Regions from separate parts of the Solwaraspora sp. WMMA2056 genome, predicted to be linked through region 2. Evidence: riboswitches for the same ligand, from Rfam matches in the RefSeq annotation. Region 2 holds a riboswitch; each other region holds the start of a gene.

Region 1 (4,651 bases), 1.6 Mb from region 2:
CCGACGGCGGGCTGCTGATCCACCGGACCAAGGCCAGCGGGCTGCGGATGGCGGCGGCGATGGGGCACGAGATCGACGGCCCCGGTGACGTGGCGGTGAGCACCGAAGGGTTCGACGACTGGGTCCGGACCACCGTCTCCTGCCTGCTGCAGCCGGGGCAGCGGCTGCGGGTGGTCAAGCTGTTGACGTACGGCTGGTCCAGTCAGCGCTCGTTGCCGGCGCTGCGCGACCAGGTCGGGGCGGCGTTGGCCGGCGCCCGAATCTCCGGCTGGGAAGGGCTCTGCGCCGAGCAGCGCAAGTACCTCGACGACTTCTGGGACCACTCCGACGTGCGGGTCGACGGCGACCCGGAGATCCAGCAGGCGGTCCGGTTCGGCCTGTTCCACGTGCTGCAGGCCGGGGCCCGCGCCGAGCAGCGGCCGATCGCCGCGAAGGGCCTGACCGGACCGGGGTACGACGGACACGCCTTCTGGGACACCGAGATGTTCGTACTGCCGGTGCTGACCTACACCCAGCCGGCGGCGGTCGCCTCGGTGCTGCGCTGGCGGCACTCGACGCTGGACCAGGCGCGGGAACGGGCCCGGATGCTCGGGCTCAACGGGGCGGCCTTCCCGTGGCGCACCATCCGGGGGCAGGAGTGTTCGGCGTACTGGCCGGCCGGCACCGCCGCCTTCCACGTGGCGGCGGACATCGCCGACGCGGTCCGGCGCTACGTGCACGCCACCGGTGACGTCGAGTTCGAGCGGGAGATCGGCCTCGAGCTGCTGGTGGAGACGGCCAGACTGTGGCGCTCGCTCGGCCACCACGACCGGCACGGCCGGTTCCACATCGACGGGGTGACCGGGCCGGACGAGTACACGGCGGTGGTCGACGACAACATCTACACCAACCTGATGGCGCAGCGGAACCTGCTGACGGCGGCCGACTGCGCGCTGCGCTACGCCGACCGGGCCTGGGTGCTCGGTGTCGACGACGAGGAGACCGCGGCCTGGCGGGACGCGGCGCTGTCCATGCACGTTCCGTACGACGACGAGCTCGGCGTGCACCCGCAGTCGGCCGGGTTCACCCGGCACCAGGAGTGGGACTTCGCGGGCACCTCGCAGGACCACTATCCGCTGCTGCTGCACTACCCGTACTTCGATCTGTACCGCAAGCAGGTGGTCAAGCAGGCCGACCTGGCGCTGGCGATGCACTGGCGGGGCGACGCCTTCACCGACGAGGAGAAGGCCCGCAACTTCGCCTACTACGAGCGGCGTACGGTGCGGGACTCCTCGTTGTCGGCCTGCACCCAGGCGGTGATCGCGGCCGAGACCGGTCACCTGGAGCTCGCCCACGACTACCTGGGCGAGGCCGCGTTGATGGACCTGCACGACATCAACCGCAACACCCGTGACGGCATCCACGTCGCGGCGCTGGCCGGGGCGTGGCTGGCGTTGGTGGCCGGGTTCGGCGGGATGCGCGACCACGCCGGGGAGCTCTCCTTCGCCCCCCGGTTGCCGCAGCGGATCAACCGGCTCGAGTTCGCCATGATGTGGCGGGGCATGCGGCTGCGGGTGTCCGTCGGGCGCGACGAGGTGACCTATGCGCTACGCGACGTGGATCCGAACGCGACGATCGAGCTGACGCACCACGGTGAGGCGATCACCGTCGCCGCCGACAAGCCGGTCACCCGGGCGATCGCGCCGGCCGGGGCGGCGGGCCCGCCGCCGCAGCAGCCGGCGGGCCGCTCCCCGGTGCGCCGGTCGGCCCGTACCGACTGACTGACCCCGCACCGGCCGCGGGGTCCGACGCGACCCCGCACCGGGCCGCGGGGCCCGACGCTTCGCGCGCCGGCCAGCCGTCCTGACTGACCGGCGCGCGGGCACTCAGAGCAGGGACAGGTGCACGTGGTTGGTGTGGTCGCTGCTCGGGTCGCCGCCGGCGCCGCTGTAGGAGCTCCAGCCTGTCGTCGGTGACCAGAACTGGCGGTACCAGATCACGTAGAGGATGCCGAGTTTGTCGGCGTTGCGGACCAGGAACGCGGTCAGGTTGTTGCCGTAGAGCCGGGCGTCGCCGGTGGCGTCGCCGCCGAAGCCGCTGGACTGCATGGAGAAGTCACAGGCCCGGCCCTTCGGGTGCTCGAACGGGCCACCGGGTCGGAAGCAGGAGACGAAGCGGGTGAAGCCGGCCTTCTTGGCCTCGTTGAGCGCGTGCATGGTGCGGGGGGTGATGCAGCCGCTCGTGGTGGGGTCGTCCAGGCTGCACGACTCGGACGGCCAGGAACCGTTCGCGTTGCGGGGTGCCTGCGCGGCGACCGGCGAGGTGGCCGAGACGAACCCGTTGGTGGCGACCGCGCCGACCAGCTGCAGGGCCTTCTCCGACTCCTTCTTCTGGCGGGACATCACCTCGAGCTGCTGTTCCTCGCGGGTCACCTCGGCCTCGATCGCCGCGACGGCCCGGGCGGCCTGTTCACGGGCCTCGTTGAGCTCGCGGACCCGCTTGTTGTCGTGCATGGCGATCATGTCCAGGCCTTCGGCCCGGTCCAGCAGGTCGTCCGGGCTGGCGCTGTTGAGCAGCACCATCACCGGGGTGATCCGGCCGAGACGGTACGAATTGGAGGCGACCTCGCCGATCTGCGGGGTGAGTGCCTCCAGTCGTTCCTCCACCTTCTCCAGTTCGAGGTTGAGCTGAAGTTGCCGCTTGCGGGACTCCTCGACGGCGGCCTTTGCTTCGACGAAGCCTCGGTTGGTCGACTCGATGACGTCGCTGAGCAGTGGCTGCGCGCCCTCGTCCGAGGGGTCCTGGGCGGCGGCCGGGGTGGCGACGACGAGGCCGGCGAGCAAGGTGGTCACGGCGGCCAGTGCGGCGGTGAACGGAACCCGCCGGTATAGGGGTGCGGTCATCCTGTTCCTTTCCTTGGCCGCCGACCGAGTTAGCTGACGGGTTCGGGACGGAACGATCCCTACCGCGACGTCGCGGATTCACCCCGGTGGAAACGTGGTTCCCCGGCTCACCCCGAAGGACGATTAGGCGGCGGTCACCGCCGGCACCGGTGGGTGCCGCCTGGCGGAGACCGCCGGCAAGCTTACCGGATCGGTGACCGGCGACAACACCTCGACGACCGTCGTTGACCAGGGAGAATTCCGTTACTGGACAACGACTTTAGGTAATGTCCACTTTCTGCGTCGGCGGGCCTACGGCATGTCGCGACCGGCTGGGTCGATAGTGCCGTGGTCGGGGGATGGAACTGCCTAAAATGCCATAGAAGCCGAAAGTAGGAAATAACCTCCGGATGGATTCCCTGATGACAGACGACCCGTTCCTGACGGCTGCCGATCCGTCCCCGGTCGGTGCGGCCGGCGACGGCGTCACTGACGACGACAGCGTGGCCGTCATCGGCCTGGGTCGATTCGGTGGGCAGGTGGCGCTGTCGCTGTGCCGGCTCGGTCACCGGGTGCTCGGCATCGACGGCGATCCCCGCCGGGTGCAGCGCTGGTCCGACCGGCTGCCCCGGACGGTGGAGGCGGATCCCACCGACGAAGAGTCGCTGCGGCACCTCGGGGTCGCCGACTACCCGTGCGCGGTCGTCGGCATCGGCGCCGACATCGAGGCCAGCATCCTGACCGTCGTGTCGCTGACCGAGATCGGCGTGCCGGAGATCTGGGCGAAGGCGATCACCGCCAAGCACGGCCGGATCCTCGCCTCGGTCGGTGCCCACCACGTGATCTTTCCGGAGGCCACCATGGGGGACCGGGTCGCGCACCTGCTGGCCAGCCGGATGCTCGACTTCATCGAGTTCGACGACGGCTTCGCGATCGCCAAGGTGTGCGCCCCGGCGGACAGCGCGGGTCAGACCCTGGCGCAGGCCCGGCTGCGGCAGCGGTACGGCATCACCGTCGTCGGCATCAAGGAGCGTGACCAGCATCTGCGGTACGCCGTACCGGACTCGGTGATCCCGCCGGACGCGCTGCTGATCGTCGCCGGGCCGACCGCGGACGTGCAGCGGTTCGGCGGTTGACCCAGGGATCCTGGGCGTAACCGTCTCGTCACGCCTTCATTTCGTGAGCTGATCAGCCTCTGGACTTTCGCAAACTCGTGACTCAGGCTACAGTCCTCCCATGGGAGCGCTTCCATTGATGGATGTGCACCAGAACACTGTACCGACGCGCGGCGTGGCGCTGTTCGCAGCGCTTCGCCGACCGCTCAGCCCTTGGGCTGGCGGCGGGCCAGCCCGGACTCCGCCGCCAGCCACGCACCGCCTGTCGAGAGGAGGTGGAACCAGAGCCACTCGCGTGGCCCGGCTCCCGCGCGTCACGCACGACCTGGACGCCAAACCGCTCGTGCGTGTCAGTAACTGATGGTGGGGACGGGGGTTGCCCTCCCCGTCCCCACGCTAGTCCTCGATTGTTACGACGTGGAATCGCCGACAAGTCAGGACCGCGACGCCGCTGCGTCCAACTGTCCTGCGCAGCCTGCCGATGCATCGGCAGGCTTCGTTGTGTATGGAGCTGTCGTGGCTGCCTGGCCCGGTCGCGGTCGGGATCGGCGGCAGCGCCGTGCGGGCATCGACAATCGTCCGGGGCCGCCGGTCGACGGTGTCCCAGCTCACAGTGGTCCGGCCGGGGCCCGCACGGCGGAACTGTCACCGGACGGCGGATGGCGCCCCGCGACA
Region 2 (4,651 bases):
CGCAGGCGGTCGGGGCGGCGGCACCGGCCGGGCGGGTGGTGGTGTAGCTGCCGGCGCCGACGGTGGCGGCGTCGGCGGTGCGCAGCACGCCGAAGTTCAGTCCGGCGGCTGCCAGCGCCGTCACGGTGGTGGCTGCCAGGATCCGGCGCGGCGTGCGGCTTCGGCGCCCGCCTCGGATCGACAGTGTCATGGTGCCTCCGGTCAGATCGGGCGTAGTCCAAGATCACAAACTGTTTCACGCCCATTAATGAGTTATTGCCAGGAGGTCACCAGAGACCTGGCCCTGCTGTCAATATCCGGACATGAACTTTCGTGAATCAGGTAGGCGTCGGCTGTTCCGGTTGACAGCCGCACGGGTTGCTCGTTACCTTCGTGAGAGCGCTCTCACAGCCTCCTTGGCTCCGACAACACGGGGTAGGGTCGGGGTGACGGTGAGCTGAAAGAGCGCTCTCACTGATTGTCCGGTGTCGTTGCCGGCCGGAACGCCGGTCGGCGTCGGCGCTTTTCGCAATCAGTCCATTCGTTATCAGTCCATTCGTTGTGCCCGCATACCGCCGATGCCATTTGCCGACCATTGGGTCGCGGATCGAGTCGGCGCATCGCGCGGGCTGAGTCGGCAGGTCGGCCGGGCCGAGCCGGCGCATCGCGCGGGCCGGGACACGACGACGGCGGCCACCGTTCGGTGACCGCCGTCGTTCGGGGGAGGAATCAGTACACGGACAGGTGAACGTGGTTGGTGTGGTCGCTCGACGGGTCGCCGCCGGCACCGCTGTACGCCTTCCAGCCACTGCTGGGCAGCCAGATCCGCTTGAACCAGATCACGTAGAGCACGCCGAGCCGGTCGGCGTTGGCGATGTAGTAGTTGGCCAGGTTGTCGCCGTAGGTCTTGTCCCCGCCGCTGGCGACCCCGCCGAAGCCGTTGGGCTGGGCGGCGAAGTCGCACGCCCGGCCCTTCGGGTGCTCACCCGAGCCGCCGTTGCGGAAGCAGGAGACATAGCGGGTGAAGCCGGCGGCCTTGGCCTGGTTGAGCGCGTGCAACGTACGCGGGGTGATGCAGCCGGAGGTGGTCGGGTCGTCGACGTTGCAGGACTCGCTCGGCCAGGAGCCGTTCGCGTTGCGAGGTGCCGGCGTCGCCGACGCGCTGGCCGACCCGGAGCCCGACGACCCGGAGCCCGACGATCCGGAGCCCGACGATCCGGAGCCCGACGATCCGGAGCCCGACGATCCGGATCCGGAGCTGTTCGCCGCTTCGCGTTCGGCCTGCTCACGGGCCTGCTCCTCAGCGGCGACGGCCACCGCGAGGGCCCGTTCGGCCTGCTTCTTGCGCTGATCCATGATGGTCAGCTGCTTGCGCTGCTCGCGGATCTCGTTCTCGATGGCCGCCTTCGACCGGGTCACCTGGTCGCGGGTGCGGTACAGCTCGCGCAGCTGCTTCTCCTCGTTGGCGGTCACCGCGCTCAACGCGGCGGCGCGGTCGAGGAAGCCTTCCGGCGAGGTGCTGTTCAGCAGCGCAGAGACCGGACCGAGCCGGCCGTTGCGGTACGCACGGTCGACGAGCTGACCGACGTTGGTGTTGCGGACCTCGAGTTCGGTCTCGACCTCGGCCAGCCGTGCGGTGAGCTGCTTCTGCCGCTTGCCGGAGTTGTCGAGCGCGGCCTTGGCGTCGATCCAGCCGCGCGAGGCCGCGTCGAGCTCCTTGCGCAGACTCGGGGTGCCGCCTTCGTCGTCGGAGCCGGCGGGAGCGTAGGCGGGTAGCGCGGCACCGGCCGGCACCGGGGCACCGACCGGCGCTCCGGTGACGGCGATCAGGATCGCGGCCAGCGGCACCAGGCGGGCAAAGCGGTTCTTCCGCCCCGGCGTCGCGCGCCGGGGTCGTTCGGGGAGCGGGTACGTCACCGTGCAGGTTCCTTCCGTCAGCCGCCGACCGGGTTAGCTGACGGGTTCGGGACGGAAGATCCCTACCGCTGACGCGGATGCACCCCAGGAACGTGGTTCCCCGGCTCGCCGTACAGGCGATTAGGCGACGGCCTTCGCGGGCGCCGGAGGGGCGCCGCCCGGACGAAGACCGAGGCCGAGGCTACCGGTCCGGTCGCCATCTGTCGCGAGATCGATGAACATATTATGTCTAGATAAATCGGAAATAAAGGTACATCGCCGTTGTTTGCGTCGCGGGAAGGTCACGAAACTTAAGCGTCCGCTAATCACCAGTCCGTCGGTCCGCAGGGGTCCGCAGGCGACAATGGCTCGACTTGCAGCGTTGCGTGATCGATTCCGAACTCTTCGTGCAGGGCCCGCCGGGCGTCGCGCAGCACCCCGCCGACCTCGGCGCCGGCCACGGTGGCCAGATGCGCCGAGACCACCTCCATCCCCTGGGTGAGGGTCCACACGTGCAGGTCGTGCACGTCGCACACGCCCGGCACGGCGGCCAGGCGGGCCCTGACCCGGGGCACGTCGACGTGCTCCGGCGCGGCCTGGACCAGCACCCGCACCGCGGAGCGGGCCAGCCGCCAGGTCCGGGGCAGGATCAGCGCCCCGACGGCGACGGCGACCACCGGGTCGGCGTACCACCAGCCGGTGGTGGCGATCACCAGGGCCGCCACGATCACCCCGACCGAGCCGAGCAGATCGCCGAGCACCTCCAGATAGGCGCCCCGGACGTTGAGGCTCTCCTTGGCGCCGGCGCGCAGCAGCCCGAACGCGACCAGGTTGGCGACCAGGCCCGCCACCGCCACCGCCAGCATCGGGCCGGCGGGCACCGGCTCCGGGTCGGCGAACCGGCGGACCGCCTCGACCATGACGTAGCCGGCGACCCCGGCGAGTAGCGCCGCGTTCGCCAGGGCGGCGAGCACCTCGAGCCGGTAGAGGCCGAAGGTGCGCTGCGGATCGTCGGACGCGCGACGGCCGGCGGCGATCGCGGCCAGCGCCATGCCGATGCCGAGAACGTCGGTGAACATGTGCCCGGCGTCGGAGAGCAGCGCCAGGGAGCCGGTGAGCAGCGCGGCCACCGCCTCGACGACCATGAAGACCGCCAGCAGGACGAACGCGATCCACAGCCGCCCGTAGTGTCGCTGCCCGGCGGTGCCCGCTCCGTGATCGTGTCCCGCGCCCATCCCGGTCACCTTCCGTCGCCCGGTGCCCCGACCGAAGACTAATGCTCACATAGCGATATGTGCAACAGATGACCGGGCGGCGCCCACCACCCCCGCCGGGAGCCGCCGGAGCAGGCCCGTCAGCCGCCGCCCGGCACCGGATCGACGGTCACCAACCGTTGGGTCGCCCGGGACAGCGCCACGTACAACGTCCGTACGCCCGCTGCCGACTCGGCACGGATCTCCGCTCCCGCGACCAGCACCACGCCGTCGTACTCCATGCCCTTGGCCTGCAGACTCGACACGACCTGCAGACGTGGGTCGGTCAGCTCGGTGGCCAGCCAGCCGGCGACCTCGTCGCGTCGGGCCACCGCGGCGATCACCCCCACCGTCCCCTCCACCTCGGCGAGCAGCGCGGTGGCCGCCCGGCGGACCGCCGCCGGCAGTGCGGCGACGTCGACCTGCTCGCGGCGCGGCGGCACCCCGGTCGAGCGCACCGCCGTCGGCAGCACGGCGTCCGGGGCGACGGTACGGATCACCTCCGCCGCCAGCTCGAAGATCTCCGCCGGGTTGCGGTAGTTGGTGGTCAACTGGAACTCCTGCCGGGGCCGACGACCCAACGCCCGGTCGCGGGCCTGAGCCAGCTCGCCGGGATCCCCGGTCCACGCCGTCTGCGCCGGATCCCCGACCACCGTCCACGACGCGAGCCGCCCCCGACGGCCGATCATACGCCACTGCATCGGCGAGATGTCCTGTGCCTCGTCGACCACCACGTGGGCGTACTCCCGGTAGTCCACCGGCCGTTCCCGCGCCGCCGCCCGCGCGGCCCGTTCCCGGTCGACGAAGGTCGTCACCTCTCGTACCCCACCGGCGAGCCGGAACGGATCCTGCTGGCGGCGCTTGGGCTGCGGCGGTCGACCGAGCAGCTCGGCCAACTCGTCGAGCAGCGCGACGTCGGCGATCGTCGGACCCTGCTCGGCCAGGTCCCGCAACGACTCCCCGAGCAACCTGATCTCCGCCGGTTCGAGGATCCCCTGCGCGTAGCGGCGCAGCCGTTCCGGCCGGGCCAGCCAGGCCAGCACGTGCCGGGGCAGCAGCCGTGGCCACCAGGCCTTGATGAAGTCCCGGAAATCGTCCCGATCGGACAGCTCGTCTTCGAACTCGGCCTGACCCGGCAGCCGGGACGCCGCCACGAGCCGGCGGGCCTGTGCCCACAGCGCGTCGAAGAGTCCGTCGATGCCGGCCCGGCGGACCTCGTTGCGGCGGGCACCCCGGGGCAGCGCCCGCGCCCGGATCCCGTTCAGTTCGGCCTCGCGCAATCGCAGCAGCTGCCCCCGGTAGAGCAGCCGCAGCTCGGTCGGCCCGTCCGGTACGGCGTCGCGGACCGCCCGCTCCAGCACCCGCCGCATCCGCAGCGACCCCTTCACCACGGCCACCGCCGCCGGATCGGTCCGGGTCGCCGACACGTGCGGCACCAGCGAACCCAACGACCGCAACGTGGCGCTCTCCTCCCCGAGCGCGGGCAGGACGGCGGCGATGTACTCGACGAACACCGCTGTCGG
Region 3 (4,651 bases), 3.0 Mb from region 2:
CCCGGCTGACCGTCGGGGCGACAGGTGACGACCGGGCGCCAGCCTGGTGAGAAAGGACGACCGTGTCTGGTGCACTCATCCGCTACCGGCTGATCGCGTACGTGGTCGGTGTGGTGCTGATCCTGCTGATGGTCGTCGGGATGCCGATGAAGTACCTGTTCCACGACGCCGTGGTCGTGGAGACGATCGGCCCGGCGCACGGCTTCCTCTACATGGTGTACCTGGTGGCCGCCTTCGACCTGGCCCGGCGGGCGAACTGGTCACTCGGGCGGATCGTGGCGATCATGCTCGCCGGTACGGTGCCGTTCGTGTCGTTCTGGGCGGAGCGGGTGGTGTCCCGCTGGGCGCAGCAGGTGATCAAGGCCGAGCCGCAGACCGTGACGACGGGCTGAGCCGGGTCCGTCGTCGGCTGCCGGGTCCGTCGGGCGGGTCCAGGTGTGCCGACCGGGTGCGGTGCCGGGCGACGCGAGCGCCGGCCCGACACCGGGTGATCATCCGGCCGTACGACCGGCCCGGTCGTGGTCGAGGCCGGCCACGAAGGCCGTCCACGCCGACGCCGAGAATCGCAGGTGCACGTCGGGGTCGGTGGAGTTACGGACCCCGACCGCCGGGCCGAACGTCGCCACCTCGACACAGGTCGTCGCCTCGCAGCGGCGGCTCTTGCGCCAGGCAGGACCGGCAGTGCTGATCACAGTCACCCAGACTCCTCTATACGGATATTTTGGGGCATTTGCCTTCTAAGACCTCAGGCAATTCGCGCGGACACTATCAGTCGTGGATCTTGCTCCCACCGGGGGCGACCGGGCCGCCCGAAGTCCGGAACGCCGTACCCCGGTTGGTAAGGGCCAGCCGTCCATAGCAGACCGGACGGCACCGGTGTAGCGTCAAGAGACGGCAACCAGCCAGGTGGCATTCTGCTAGGCACTCCCCCGGAGCGATCCATGCCAGCCCGACACCAGGGTCCGACCATCGGGCGCCGCCGACTCCGCGCGGCGCTGCGCCGGGCACGCGAGGCGGCCGAGCTGACCCAGGAGTACGTCGTCACCCAGATGGACTGGTCGCTGTCCAAGCTCATCCGGATCGAGTCCGGCTCGGTCAGCATCTCGACCAACGACGTCAAGGCCCTGCTCGACCTCTACGGGGTCCGCGACCAGCAGCAGGTCCAGGAACTGGTCGAACTGGCCCGGGCAGCCCGGCGACGGGCCTGGTGGAGCGGGTACAAGGACCGGGTGCCGGCGGCCTACGCCGCCTACATCGGGCTGGAGGCCGAGGCTTCGGCGCTGCAGTACTTCCAGCCGATCAGCTTCCCCGGCCTGCTGCAGACCGAGGAGTACGCGCGGGCGGTGATCCCCGCCGACGGCCCGCACCACGTACCGGCCGAGGAGATCGAGGGTCGGGTCCAGATCCGGATGGCCCGCCAGCACGCGGTGCTGGACGGTGCCGACCCGCCCCGCATCGAGGTGATCCTCGACGAGGCCGCGCTCCGTCGGATGACCGGCGGTCGGCGCATTCTGCGCGAGCAGCTGCGCCACGTGGCGAAGATGTGCGCCGCCCCGCACGTCTCGGTCCGGGTGCTGCCCTTCGCCGCGGGCAGCAACACCGTCCTCGGCCCGTTCGTCATCCTGCACTTCGCCGATCAGGCCGACGCCGACGTGGTCTACGTGGAGAGCGCGCTGGTCGAGGAGGTCATCGACCGGGCCGGCGAGGTCCGGTCGTACCAGCATGTCTTCGATCGGCTCCGCGCGGAGGCGCTGTCCACCGACGAATCGGTGGCGATGCTGCTCGACCTCGCCCGGCAGTTGGACGAGGACATTGCGGGCTGACCGGCGGCGGGGGCCGCCGGCCGGCTCACCGCTGGTCGGGCACCCAGGGCTCGATCGTCACCGGCTCGGACAGGCCGGCCAGCCGCGACATCTCCCGGGCCCGCATCAACGCCCGGCTCACCTGCCCGTACTGGCGTTCCTCGTCGGTGCTGAACAGCAGGACCAGCAGGCCCTCGTGTCGGCCCCAGAGCTCGTAGGACCGTGGCCGTACCTTGTCGCCGAGCCAGCCGAGGCCGACCGGGACGAACGCCGCCACCAGCATCGCGAAATAGGCAGCAGCGCTGACCTCGGCGAGCCCCTGGGTGAAGCCGATGGTCACCGCGATCGCCGAGAGGATGACGACGGTCACTGCCACCAACCGCCCGGTCAGCCGGTCCCGGGCGCCACGGGCGGTACGCAGTTCGGTGAGGTCCCGGATCGCGAACCGACGCCCGGCGACGACGAACCAGTCGGCGGTGACGCAGATGCCGGGCTGGCGGTAGAAGGTCGGCCCAGCGGCGGCGGGTCGGGTGACCGGGGCGCCGGGTGCCGCGCCACGGGCGGGCGATCGGCGCCCGGGTGTCCGGGGGATCAACGGTGTCGTGGTGCTGCTGCGGTCGCCCGGCCGGGCGGCCCGGCGAAGGGTCGGGGATCCGCGTAGTGGCGGGGTCCGGCGGGTGGCACGCATCGGCTGCCTCCGAAGGTCGGGTACGGCACTGACCTTGCGCGTCCATTGTGCAAACGGCGAGCTACTCGATGGAAGATACGCATTCTGCCACCTAGCTGATTGACGTACGGCAGGACGCTTCCTGGACTCCGATACGACACTTTTGTTCTTATTTACCCTAGTGGATGCCCACCAGCAACCGCGTAGAGCGACTTATCGAGCATTTCGCCCAGTCGATCGAAACCTGGCGCCCGGTCACCGTGCGACCACCTCGCGAAGCCACCCGATTCGCCATTGCATGACGCAGCGCCACTGTGCACTACATTCTGTGACTATCGGCGCCACTCCACCATGGTCGATGCCACGGATCACGACGAGCGAGGGTTTCCGCGAGCAACCGTTGCGGCTAGGTTAGATCCGCTGGTCCGGTTACCAGTCACCGACCCCGGTGACGCCGGCCCGGTGCCGCCGAATCACCATCCGGCAATCACTGAAAGTAGTTGTTCGGTGATCGCATGGTGGTGACCCGGGGACCCACCGAGCACGTCTGGGGTGAATCCGCGTGTCACACGCGGTAGGGCGACACCTTCCCGCCCGAATCCGTCAGCTAACCCGGTAGGCGGCGTGGGAAGAAGGGTTCTGCGTTCTTGTCAACAGCGCGGATTCTGCTGCGTACCCTCGTGCTGGCCGGCGTGACCGCCGGGCTGGTGGTTCCGGCCGTCGCCGTCTCCGCCCAGCCCTCGGTCAGCGAACTCACGCAGCAGATCAACAAGGAATCCGAGGAACTGGCCAAGGTCGTCGAGTCGTACAACCGGCTCACCGAGGAGTCCAAGACCACCCGGGCGGCGGTCGAGGAGCTCGACACCAAGCTGGGTCCACTGCAGGACGAACTCGCCCGGGCCGAGGTCGAGGTCGGGCAGATCGCCATCACCGCCTACAAGTCCGGCGGGCTGAGCACCGCCAGCGCGCTGCTCGACAGCGGCTCGTCGGACGGTTTCCTGGACCGGCTGGGCACCCTCGACCACCTCGCGCGGGACCGTCAGCAGCGGCTCAGCAACTTCACCAGCACCCAGGCGACGTACCTGGCTGAGCAGGAGAAGCTGCAGGCGACGCTCGCCAAGCAGGAAGCCCAGGCCAAGGAGCTCGCCGACCGCAAGAAGTCCATCGAAGCCGACATCGACAAGCTGATGGACAAGCGGGAGGAGGCCTACGGTGCGGCGACCGAGTCCGGCTCGTCGTACACCGGGACGATCCCGTCGGTCGCCGGCGCCGCCGGCGTCGCGGTCGAGTTCGCGTACGGCGCCATCGGCAAGCCGTACGTGTGGGCGTCCAGCGGGCCGAACGGCTACGACTGCTCCGGTCTGACCCTGGCTGCCTGGCGGGCCGCAGGCAAGAGCCTGCCGCACAACGCCGCCATGCAGTGGGACCGGGTCGCCAAGATCAACCGTGGCGACCTGGCACCGGGCGACCTGGTGTTCTACCGGAACCTCGCACACGTCGCCCTGTACGTCGGCGACGGCAAGGTCATCCACGCACCGACGTTCGGCCAGCCCGTCCAACTGGCCAGCGTGGACATGATGGCACCGTACGGGTACGGCCGGGTGCGCTGACCGACCGGCACCGACACGAGGGCCCGGCATCCGTTTACGGATGCCGGGCCCTCGTCGTCACAGGGGACCGTGGTCGTGGCAGCGGCCGACCGGTCAGGCCGCCTGCAGCCCCTCGGCCCGGGCCAGCTCACGCAGCCGGCCGAGGGCCTGGATCTCCAGCTGGCGGATGCGCTCGCGGGACAGCGAGAACCGCGAGGCGACCTCGGTGAGCGAATGCTCCCGGCCGTCCTCCAGCCCGTAGCGGGCCCGCATGATGCCGGCGGACCGGTCGTCGAGGTGGTTCAGCAGGCCCTCGATGCGCTGGCGCTCCAACCCGGTCAGCACGATGTCCTCCGGCGACGGCGCGTCGCTGTCGGCCACCAGGTCACCGAGGTTGGTGTCGCCGTCGTCGCCGACCGGGGTGTCCAGCGAGACGGTGTCCTGCGACCAGCGGACCAGCTCGTGCACCCGCTCGACCGGCACTCCGAGCGATGCCGCGATCTGCTCCGGCTCCGGATCCGAGCCGAGCTCCCGGGTGAGTTGGCGGGCGACGTTGCGCATCCGGTTGACGTCCTCGACCAGGTGCACCGGCA

The links. A riboswitch is a leader RNA that binds a small molecule or an ion and turns the genes downstream of it on or off. The one in region 2 is predicted to bind cyclic di-AMP.
Region 1: another riboswitch for cyclic di-AMP. It lies ahead of O7608_RS07100 (coiled-coil domain-containing protein); the one in region 2 lies ahead of O7608_RS14355 (coiled-coil domain-containing protein).
Region 3: another riboswitch for cyclic di-AMP. It lies ahead of O7608_RS27840 (C40 family peptidase); the one in region 2 lies ahead of O7608_RS14355 (coiled-coil domain-containing protein).

What each region holds. Positions count from the first base shown of each region.
Region 1 is NZ_CP128360.1:1,538,118-1,542,768, forward strand. It holds gene O7608_RS07095 (glycoside hydrolase family 65 protein) at 1-1,760, shown strand, start outside; gene O7608_RS07100 (coiled-coil domain-containing protein) at 1,866-2,882, opposite strand; cyclic di-AMP (ydaO/yuaA leader) riboswitch at 2,885-3,022, opposite strand; gene O7608_RS07105 (potassium channel family protein) at 3,284-3,997, shown strand.
Region 2 is NZ_CP128360.1:3,131,770-3,136,420, forward strand. It holds gene O7608_RS14350 (glycosyl hydrolase) at 1-124, opposite strand, end outside; gene O7608_RS14355 (coiled-coil domain-containing protein) at 709-1,896, opposite strand; cyclic di-AMP (ydaO/yuaA leader) riboswitch at 1,903-2,033, opposite strand; gene O7608_RS14360 (cation diffusion facilitator family transporter) at 2,202-3,110, opposite strand; gene O7608_RS14365 (HelD family protein) at 3,230-4,651, opposite strand, start outside.
Region 3 is NZ_CP128360.1:6,140,518-6,145,168, forward strand. It holds gene O7608_RS27815 (hypothetical protein) at 1-9, shown strand, start outside; gene O7608_RS27820 (DUF3817 domain-containing protein) at 63-392, shown strand; gene O7608_RS27825 (DUF397 domain-containing protein) at 492-698, opposite strand; gene O7608_RS27830 (DUF5753 domain-containing protein) at 942-1,823, shown strand; gene O7608_RS27835 (DUF6232 family protein) at 1,849-2,490, opposite strand; cyclic di-AMP (ydaO/yuaA leader) riboswitch at 2,965-3,106, shown strand; gene O7608_RS27840 (C40 family peptidase) at 3,117-4,079, shown strand; gene O7608_RS27845 (sigma-70 family RNA polymerase sigma factor) at 4,173-4,651, opposite strand, start outside.